Regions from separate parts of the Streptomyces sp. NPDC050287 genome, predicted to be linked through region 2. Evidence: riboswitches for the same ligand, from Rfam matches in the RefSeq annotation. Region 2 holds a riboswitch; each other region holds the start of a gene.

Region 1 (3,266 bases), on a different contig from region 2:
CGCCACGATCATGGCGCGGGCCTTCTCCGAGGGCACTGACAAGTACTCCGCCGAGGAGTTCGCCGCCGAGCTGGAGCGCTGCGGCGCCACCCTCGACTCGCACGCCGACCACCCCGGGGTGCGCCTCTCCCTCGAAGTCCCGGTCTCCCGTCTGGCCAAGGCCCTGGCGCTGCTCGCCGACGCCCTCAGGGCACCGGCGTTCGCGGACAGCGAGGTCGAGCGGCTCGTCCGCAACCGCCTCGACGAGATCCCGCACGAGCTGGCCAATCCCTCCCGGCGGGCCGCCAAGGAGCTCTCCAAGGAGCTGTTCCCGGCGACCTCACGCATGTCGCGTCCGCGCCAGGGCACCGAGGAGACGGTCGAGAGCATCGACTCCGCGGCCGTACGTGCCTTCTACGAGAAGCATGTCCGTCCGGCCACGGCCACCGCCGTGGTCGTGGGCGACCTCACCGGTGTCGAGCTGGACGTGCTGCTCGGCGACACCCTCGGCGCCTGGACCGGTTCCTCGTCCCAGCCCCGCCCGGTGCCTCCGGTGACCGCCGACGACACCGGCCGGGTCGTCATCGTGGACCGTCCCGGCGCCGTCCAGACGCAGCTGCTGATCGGCCGCATCGGTCCCGACCGGCACGCGCGCGTGTGGCCCGCGCAGGTCCTCGGCACGTACTGCCTGGGCGGCACCCTCACCTCCCGTCTGGACCGCGTCCTGCGCGAGGAGAAGGGCTACACCTACGGCGTACGGGCGTTCGGGCAGGTCCTGCGTTCGGCCCCCGACGGCTCGGGCGCCGCGATGCTCGCCATCAGCGGCTCCGTCGACACCCCGAACACCGGTCCCGCCCTGGATGACCTGTGGACGGTGCTGCGCACGCTCGCCGCGGAGGGCCTGACCGACGCCGAGCGCGATGTCGCCGTCCAGAACCTCGTGGGGGTGGCGCCGCTGAAGTACGAGACCGCGGCGGCCGTCGCGGGCACGCTGGCGGACCAGGTCGAGCAGCACCTGCCCGACGACTTCCAGGCGACGCTGTACCGGCAGCTCGCGTCGACGGGCACCGTGGAGGCAACCGCGGCGGTCGTCAGCGCCTTCCCGGTGGACCGTCTGGTGACCGTCCTCGTCGGTGACGCGGCGCAGATCAAGGAGCCCGTCGAGGCCCTGGGCATCGGCCAAGTCACGGTCGTGTCGGCCGAGTAGCGGCACGCGCGCGCGGGAGCCCTGGTGACCGGTGAGTCACCAGGGCTCCCTGATGTCCGAATTGAGGGAGAGGTTGCCTGTCTGCCCTGTGGTGTGCGCTACAAAAGCTGTGATCGGTTTGGGGATTGAAACGTGCCACGTTTAGCGTCATCCGGGCTGTCCGTCAGGCACCGCGCCGCACCAGCGGCACCGGACAGTCATCGCCGAGTCCCCACATGGCGCGAGCCAGGGGAGCCGGGGACCCACACCAGAAGTCCCTGGGGTGAATCGGACGCCCGCGCGCACCGCGAGGGGGTCCGTAGGAGACCTTCCTGCTCCGAACCCGTCAGCTAACCCGGTAGGCGAGAAGGAAGGAAAGGATCAGCCACCACATGGCGTTCACCTGCGCCACCGGGAAGCACCGTCGTCCCAGCCGGATGAAGCGCGGCACCGCCCGCGCGGCCGGCGTCGCGGCCCTCACCACCACCGGCGTCTTCGGCGCGCTGGCCGCCCCGGCCCTCGCCGCCGAGCCCGCGGCCGAACAGACCGGTCTCACCCCCGTGATCACCATCGGCGACTCGATCGCCGACGAGATCGACGCCCAGGCCGCGGCCCAGAAGCAGGCCGCCGACGAGGCCGAGGCGATGAAGAAGGCCGAGGAGGCCGCGCACAAGAAGGCGGTCGCCGAGGCGAAGAAGGCCCGCGAGGCCGAGGCGCGCGCCGCCCGTGCGGAGGAGCGCAGGCGCCTCAACGCCTACGTCGCCCCGATCTCCGGCTCGTACGTCTCGACCGGCTACCAGTCCAGCAGTTCCCTGTGGTCCTCCGGCAGCCACACCGGCATCGACTTCCACGCCTCGACCGGCACGTCCGTCCACGCGGTCGGCTCCGGCACCGTGGTCGAGGCCGGCTGGGGCGGGGCGTACGGCAACCAGATCGTGATCAGGATGAACGACGGCACGTACACCCAGTACGGCCACCTGTCGTCCATCGCTGTCTCCGTGGGCCAGACGGTCACCCCGGGCCGGCAGATCGGCCTCTCCGGGGCGACCGGCAACGTCACCGGCCCGCACCTGCACTTCGAGGCCCGCACGAGCCCGGAGTACGGCTCGGACATCGACCCGGTCTCCTACCTCCGCTCGCACGGCGTGAACGTCTGACGACGGACGGCGAGACAAGCTGCGGCCCCGGCTCCCCGAGCCGGGGCTTTCGGCGTTTCAGAAGCCCGCCTGTCCAAAAAATATCCATGGATTCCGGCCCGCCATCGGAAATTCCGGCTCATTGCAATAGAGTCACTGAACACACGTCAATCGTCGACGTTTCACGGGGATTAAGGCGGAGGTCGGTCATGCGTATTCCGGCGCACTCGGTATGCACGGCGATCCGGGACGACATCGTCGCGGGTGTCTACGAGCGCGGCAGCCGGCTCACCGAGGAACTGCTCGCGCGCCGCTACGGCGTCTCGCGCGTCCCCGTCCGCGAGGCCCTGCGCACGCTGGAGGCGGAGGGCTTCGTGGTGACCCGGCGACACGCGGGCGCGTGCGTCGCGGAACCCACCGAACAGGAGGGCACCGACCTCCTGGAGATGCGGATGCTGCTGGAGCCGCTCGGCGCCTCCCGGGCCGCCCAGCGGCGCACCGAGGCCCATCTCAAGGTGCTGCGCGGCCTGGTCCGGCTGGGCCAGGAGCGGGCCAGGCGGGGCAACAGCGAGGATCTGCGCTCGCTGGGCAGCTGGTTCCACGAGACACTCGCCCAGGCCTCCGGCAGCCCCGCGATGACGTCGATGCTGACCCAGCTGCGCCACAAGATCGCCTGGATGTACGCGGTGGACGCGCCGGCCAACCCGGTGGAGTCCTGGGCGGAGCACGGCGCGATCGTGGACGCGGTGGCGCGCGGCGACAGCGAACGCGCGCGGGCGGTCACGGCGCTGCACACCGAGCGCTCGACGGGCGTGCACCGGCTGCGGTTTCCTGCGCAGCCGGATCGCCCGGACCGTGTGAGGAACTCGCAACATCCCGTAAACATGCCGAGTCTGCGGCATTAACACGGGCGCCGTATACAAAGAGAAGATAATTCGCGGGGGATTATTTCTGCTGCCCGCCAT
Region 2 (3,266 bases):
ACCTCCAGCTCGACCGTGACGAACTCCTGCGCATCGGCGTCACCGACAGCCACCCCCGCTTTCCCAGACGACTGCCCGCCGCCGTTCAGCAGGACAACGGCCGGGGCATGGTGATCATCCGCTGGCTGGCCGCCGAGTGCGGCGGCAAGCTCAGAGTCCGCCCCACCCGCGAGGGCGGCAAGACGGTCTCCATCGAACTTCCCTGGACCGTCCAGGCCGAGCCGGTACCGGCGGCGGGACAGCAGGAACCGTAGGACTCATGCGTGGTGGGCCCGAAGGAACGCGCCGCGCAGCAGGGCCCGGAAGGCGTCAGCGGCGGGCGCCGCGTCAGCGGCGGGAGCCGCGTCGTCGGCCCGGCGCGCGACCGAGCCCGGGGTCGGCGCGGTCCTGGCCGCCGTACCGGCACGCGGCCCGCCGGGGGCCGCGTCCGCCGTCCGCCCGCCGCGGAAGGGATTCTTGACCAGCGCGCTCAACCCGAAGGCGCCCCTCGCCTTCCTGAGCCCGCTGCCGCAGTTCGTGTCCGCGGGGCGCCCCGCGCCGCTGAGGACGCTGCTGCCGGCGCTGATCGTGGCCGCCCTCGCCCTGGTCTGGTTCCCGGCCGTGGTCCTGCTGGTCGACCGTCTCGGCCGGTGGCTGCGCCGGCCGCGGGCCGCCCTGTCCGTGGCGGCCGTCACCGGCGGCGCGCCGACAGCTCTCGGTGCGGTGCTCCTCCTCGAGCCGGTGAGGGCGGCCTGACCGTCGTCCGGTGTTCGTTCTCGGCCCGGCCGGCCCGCCGTACCAGCCGGGGGAGCAGCCACCACAGGGCGAGGCAGACGAGCAGGGTGGCCGCGCCCGCGGCCATGCCGCCCGTCCGGTCGGTCGTCACGTCCACGACCAGGGTCACCGAACCGGTGAACGCGAGGACCAGGACCCCCATGCCGACGGTCGCGAGCCGTGAGGAGACCTGGACGATGCGGGGTTTGGCGCCCTGCTGGAAGAGCGAGCGGTGCAGGGCGGCGGGTGCGGTGAACAGGGCCGCCGCGAGCACCGAGAGCAGCAGGGTGGTGACGTACATGGTGCGCTGGACCGTGTCGAGCGACGGGAAGCGCGGGGTGAAGGCCAGAGTCAGCAGGAAGGCGAAGAGGATCTGGACCCCGGTCTGGGTGACACGCAGCTCCTGGAGGAGCTCGCCGAAGTTGCGGTCGGCGCGCTCCAGGGGCGTCTCGTTACGGGCGGTGCAGGGACGGTGGTCGGCCATGGGTGAACGAGTAACCAGTTCGGCCCGTGTGACGCGCCAGGGTGCCCCGCGGGGGGCGACGGCTTGCCGGAACGCCGCTGCCCCCGCGGGCGGGTCACCTGACCCGGCCGTACCAGACGCTCCTCGTCCAGATCTTCTGCAGCCGTACGACGTCCCCGGTCCTCGGGGCGTGCCAGATCTTGCCCTTCCCGGCGTAGATACCGACGTGGTACACGTACGAGCCCGAGTGGAAGAACACCAGGTCTCCGGCCTTGCGGCTGCCGGCGGAGATGTGGCGCGTCTTGTTGTACTGCTGGGCGGCCGTGCGGGGCAGCTTCTTGCCCGCCTTCTTGAACGAGTACAGCGTCAGTCCGGAGCAGTCGAACCTCTTCGGCCCGGTGGCCCCGTACCTGTACGGAGCCCCCTTCTTGGACGCCGCGACCTGCAGTGCCTTCGTCGCCGGTGTCGCGGCCGCGGCGTCGGACGCGACACCCGGGACCACGATCGAGCCGCCGACGGCGGCGATGGCGAAGGCCGAGGCCGTACCGGCCCGGACCATGAGCGACGGGACACGATTGAGCGCAGTCATGCGCAACCCTTCGTCAGCCGCCTGTGAAGGATGACCTGTCGGATTCGGGCTGGCGAAGTTGCCCGGCCGCTGACGCGGCTTCACCCCAAGGGCCGCTCGGTCCGGTACCTCCGGTGAGGAGATGACCGTTCCCGCGACCCGTCGTGCTTGGGTCCTCCACTCCTGCCGATCCACTCCTGTCGACCGGTCATCCGGGCGGCGGCAGGACTCGGCGTCCGCCCGGATCGCCCCGCCGCTGTGGCGGGGTCTTGTCGTCAGTCAGGGATCTTGACGCATGGATGTCCGAAAATCCCAACGGAACCGAGGGTTTGTGGCGTTACTCACCACTCACCCGTTCGGGTGGACACGCCTGTGTTCGAAGGGGTGTCGAGGCACCCAAAGGTGCCCGGACCAGCACCGGAACGCCCCATTTCGTCCCCCGGCTACGCGCGTTGCGCAACCGGACCGGGCTCAGAAAAGGAGTCGTGTCTACGCCGATCAGGGGTACGCCGTTCGGTCCGTTTCGATCCCGGTCCGGACGCCCCGCCGACAGCGCGACGCGTCCGGACCGACTGGCGGTGCGTCAATTCTCGGAGCCGGGCGGCACCGTGACGCGGGCCGTGCGGCGCTCCCCGTCCAGCACACGCAGCGCACGCGCCAGCGTGTCGGCGTGCAGCTCGGTCTCGCCCCGACGGTGCATCAGCTCCAGCGCGTCCCGCAGCGCGACCGCCTTGCTCACGAGTGCCTGGGCGGCGCGCAGCCCGCTGTACGTGTCCCCGTGCCGGCCCGGGTTGATCCGGCCGAGCAGGTCGACCACGTCGAGGTAACGGTCGATCAGCTCGCCCTCGGCGCGGGTCAGCGCGGGCAGCGGCGGCAGATCGGACAGCATCGGCGGCTCACCTCGCGCCGGGTGTGGAGAGCGAGGCCCTGCGGTTCGGGACCAGCCGGTCCACCAGGCCGTACTCCACGGCCTCCTGGGCGGTGAGGATCTTGTCCCGCTCGATGTCCGTGTGCACCTGCTCCGCCGTTCGCCCGGTGTGCCGTACGAGCATCTCCTCCAGCCGGGTCCGTACCCGCGTCAACTCCTCGGCCTGGATGGCGAGATCGCTGGCCTGTCCCTCGACCGGCTCGTGGATCGCGGGCTGGTGGATCACCATCCGCGCCCCCGGCAGCGCGGACCGCTTGCCCGGCGTGCCCGCCGCGAGCAGTACCGCGGCGGACGAGCCGGCCTGGCCCAGGCAGATCGTCTCCACGTCGCACGCCACGTACTGGAGCGTGTCGTAGATCGCCGACATCGCGGTGAACGAGCCGCCGGGGGAGTTGATGTACAGCGAGATGTCCCGGTCCGGGTCCTGGTGTTCGAGGTACATGAACTGGGCCATCACGTCGTTCGCCGAGATGTCGTCGATCGGTGTCCCCAGAAAGACGATGCGCTCCTCCAGGAGCTTCGAGTACGGGTCCATCGTGCGGTGCCCGGAGCTG
Region 3 (3,266 bases), on a different contig from region 2:
CGTCGGCGACGAACTGCGCCTCGTCGTGCTCGGTGTCGGCGACATAGCCGGTGATGCGCGCGCCCGCGCCCGCGTTGGTCCACAGGTTCTTGGGGCGGCGGGACTCGTTGCGCTCGATGACGGCGTTGGCGGCGGACAGGATCGTCTGTGTGGAGCGGTAGTTCTGCTCCAGCAGGATGGTCGTCGCGTCCGGGTAGTCCTCCTCGAACTGGAGGATGTTGCGGATGGTGGCGCCACGGAAGGCGTAGATCGACTGGTCGGCGTCGCCCACCACGCACAGTTCTGCGGGCTGCAGGTCATGCTCGCCGGGCGGTACGTCGACGGGGTGCTCGGCGGTGCCGACGAGCTCGCGGACCAGGGCGTACTGGGCGTGGTTGGTGTCCTGGTACTCGTCGACCAGGACGTGCCTGAAGCGGCGGCGGTAGTGCTCGGCGACGTCGGGGAAGGCGCGGAGCAGGTTGACCGTCGTCATGATCAGGTCGTCGAAGTCGAGGGCGTTCGCCTCCCGCAGCCGCGACTGGTACATCGCGTAGGCCTGGGCGAGGGTCTTCTCGAAGCCGTCGGTGGCCTGGGCGGCGAAGTCCTCCTCGTCGATCAGCTCGTTCTTGAGGTTGCTGATCTTGGCGCTGAAGGACTTCGGGGGGTAGCGCTTGGGGTCGAGGTCCAGGTCGCGGCAGACCAGGGCCATCAGACGCTTGGAGTCGGCGGCGTCGTAGATCGAGAAGGAGGACGTGAAGCCGAGCTTCTTGCTTTCCCGCCGCAGGATCCGTACGCACGCGCTGTGGAACGTCATGACCCACATCGCGTGGGCGCGCGGGCCGACGAGCTGCTCGACGCGCTCCTTCATCTCGCCGGCGGCCTTGTTGGTGAAGGTGATCGCCAGGATCTGGCCCGGGTGCACGTTCCGCTCGCCCAGCAGGTGGGCGATGCGGTGCGTGAGCACGCGGGTCTTGCCGGAGCCGGCGCCGGCCACGATGAGCAGCGGGGTGCCGTGGTGCACGACGGCGGCACGCTGGTTCTCGTTCAGCCCCTCCAGCAGCGCTGCCGGGTCCACCGCCGGGCGCGGCGCGCCGTCGCGGTAGTAGGTGTCCCGGTCCGGCGGCACGTCGAACTTCCCGCCGAACAGATCGTCCGGCACGGGCTCCGGTACGTGATCGTCCTCGGGCGGCGGCGGGGGTTCCTCCTCGTGCCCACGAGGGGCCTGGAGGTTCGCCAGGAAGCTGTCATCAAAGAGGCTGCTCATCGCTCTCCGAGTCTAGAACGCCCCACTGACACCCCACCGCCGCCCCGAGAACTCCGCCGGAAATACGAGTTCTCCCGCGAAAATACGGGGCTCCCAGAGCGGGGTCTTCAGAACCCGAGGATCTGCCAGACCTGCCCGCCCGGTGTCTTCCTCGCCTCCAGGAGTACGCCGTCACGGTCCGCAACCGAGCCATTACACGATCGAGTCAAATTCGAATGCCTGCGCCCTCTCCCGCGAGCAGCTACCGACCTCTCCGGCCGCCGCCGTGTCGGGGCCGCGGTCGGCTGGAACCCAGCCCCTCGAAGCGGGCAGATGGCATCACTCCGTCAAAAATACGCACAACTCGGTCCGGATCAGTCCGGATTGGCCACGCCGGGCGACGTCCTGCCCCGAGGTCACGAAAATGTATCGGGCATATCGAACATCAACCTTCACAGGCGCCACACGCGTTGGCTACCGTGCCGCACAGGCCGTACGACCCCCACCGGCGAACGTCGCCGGGTCGCGCGGCCTCCGCCGAATCCACAGCGTCGCCCTGCGACCGGAACCGGGGACCCACCGACCTTGGGGTGAATCGGCCGACTCCCGTACGGGGAGAGGCCGTAGGGCATTCCTTCCGAACCACCCGCCCGAACCCGACAGCTAACCCGGTAGGCGGAGCATCGGAAGGAGTCGCCTCCCTTGGCGTCGCACCGCAAGCCGCCTCCCGCAGGTACGCGCGCAGGCATCCGGACCCCCGCCCTGGCCACGGCGGCCCTCACCTCCGTCGCCCTGCTGTCCCAGACGGCCACCGCAGCCCCGGCCGACGACCGGCCGAGCCTCGAAGAGGTCGAGAAGAAGGTCGACGACCTGTACCGCCAGGCGGAGTCGGCGACCGACAACTACAACGCGGCCAAGGAGAAGACCACGACGCAGCGGGGCCGCGTCGACGCCCTCCTGAACGACGTAGCCCAGCGCACCCAGAAGCTCAACGAGGCGAGGGAGGAACTGGGTTCCTTCGCCGCCGCCCAGTACCGCACCGGCGCCTCCGCCCCCGACACGGCGACGTTCCTGCTCGCGGACTCTCCGCAGGACTACTTCGACCAGACCCAGCTGATGAGCCGGCTGACCAGCCGCCAGAAGGGCGCGGTCGACGACTACGTCACCGAGCAGTCGGCGACGATGAAGAAGCGCCAGGAGGCCACGGAGAGCCTTCGGACGCTCACCCGGTCGCAGGACGACCTGAAGACGGCGAAGGCGACCGTCCAGAAGAAGCTCGCCGACGCGCGGAATCTCCTCTCGCAGCTGACCGCCCAGGAGAAGGCGCGGCTCGCGGCGATCGAGGAGAAGAAACAGCAGGAGGCCGCGCGCAAGGCGGCGGAGCTGGCGCGGCAGCAGGCGGCGGAGCAGAAGGCGCAGGAGGCGGCGGCTGAGCAGCAGCAGAACAGCTCCTCAGGCTCGGGGACCGGCACAGGCACCGGCACCGGCACGGCCACGCCCGACCCTTCCTACGCCACCAAGGCCGAGAAGGCGCTCGCCTTCGCCCGTGCGCAGATCGGCAAGCCGTACGTCTGGGGCGCCACCGGCCCCGACTCCTACGACTGCTCCGGTCTCACCCAGGCCGCCTGGAAGGCCGCCGGTGTCGACATCCCGCGCGTCACCTACGACCAGGTCAACGCCGGCACCACGGTCTCCCTCTCCGCCGCCCAGCCCGGTGACCTGGTCTTCTTCTACGACGACATCAGCCACGTCGGCATGTACATCGGCAACGGCATGATGATCCACGCCCCGAAGCCGGGCGCGTACGTCCGCGAGGAGTCCATCTACTACGACGGCGAGTCAGCGATCCACAGCGTGGTACGACCTGCCTGACGAGGTGCAGGGCCGCTCTGAATCTGTCGAATTCTCAGCGATCTGTCGTCAACCTGTCGTCTGCGACAGATCACTGAGAATTACTCCGCGGAGTGCTGTCCGTTCTCACTGGTCCTTTCAGAGTCTCACCGTGTCGCGCGCAGATCTGGCGAAGTCTCAGGCGGCTGCCCAG

The links. Region 2 has a riboswitch for cyclic di-AMP ahead of ACIBK3_RS28685 (C40 family peptidase). Riboswitches for the same ligand answer to the same signal wherever they lie in the genome.
Region 1: it holds a riboswitch for cyclic di-AMP, as region 2 does, so the genes downstream of both, ACIBK3_RS40280 (M23 family metallopeptidase) here and ACIBK3_RS28685 (C40 family peptidase) in region 2, are expected to answer to the same signal.
Region 3: it holds a riboswitch for cyclic di-AMP, as region 2 does, so the genes downstream of both, ACIBK3_RS06990 (NlpC/P60 family protein) here and ACIBK3_RS28685 (C40 family peptidase) in region 2, are expected to answer to the same signal.

What each region holds. Positions count from the first base shown of each region.
Region 1 is NZ_JBITIY010000017.1:121,281-124,546, forward strand. Features, by position in the region: gene ACIBK3_RS40275 (M16 family metallopeptidase) at 1-1,186, shown strand, start outside; cyclic di-AMP (ydaO/yuaA leader) riboswitch at 1,378-1,544, shown strand; gene ACIBK3_RS40280 (M23 family metallopeptidase) at 1,558-2,322, shown strand; gene ACIBK3_RS40285 (GntR family transcriptional regulator) at 2,511-3,206, shown strand.
Region 2 is NZ_JBITIY010000008.1:139,233-142,498, reverse strand. Features, by position in the region: gene ACIBK3_RS28705 (ATP-binding protein) at 1-254, shown strand, start outside; gene ACIBK3_RS28700 (hypothetical protein) at 258-473, opposite strand; gene ACIBK3_RS28695 (hypothetical protein) at 457-735, shown strand; gene ACIBK3_RS28690 (DUF6328 family protein) at 671-1,237, opposite strand; gene ACIBK3_RS28685 (C40 family peptidase) at 1,332-1,805, opposite strand; cyclic di-AMP (ydaO/yuaA leader) riboswitch at 1,809-2,019, opposite strand; gene ACIBK3_RS28680 (hypothetical protein) at 2,368-2,673, opposite strand; gene ACIBK3_RS28675 (ATP-dependent Clp protease proteolytic subunit) at 2,681-3,266, opposite strand, start outside.
Region 3 is NZ_JBITIY010000002.1:358,845-362,110, reverse strand. Features, by position in the region: gene pcrA (DNA helicase PcrA) at 1-1,243, opposite strand, end outside; cyclic di-AMP (ydaO/yuaA leader) riboswitch at 1,748-1,917, shown strand; gene ACIBK3_RS06990 (NlpC/P60 family protein) at 1,925-3,094, shown strand.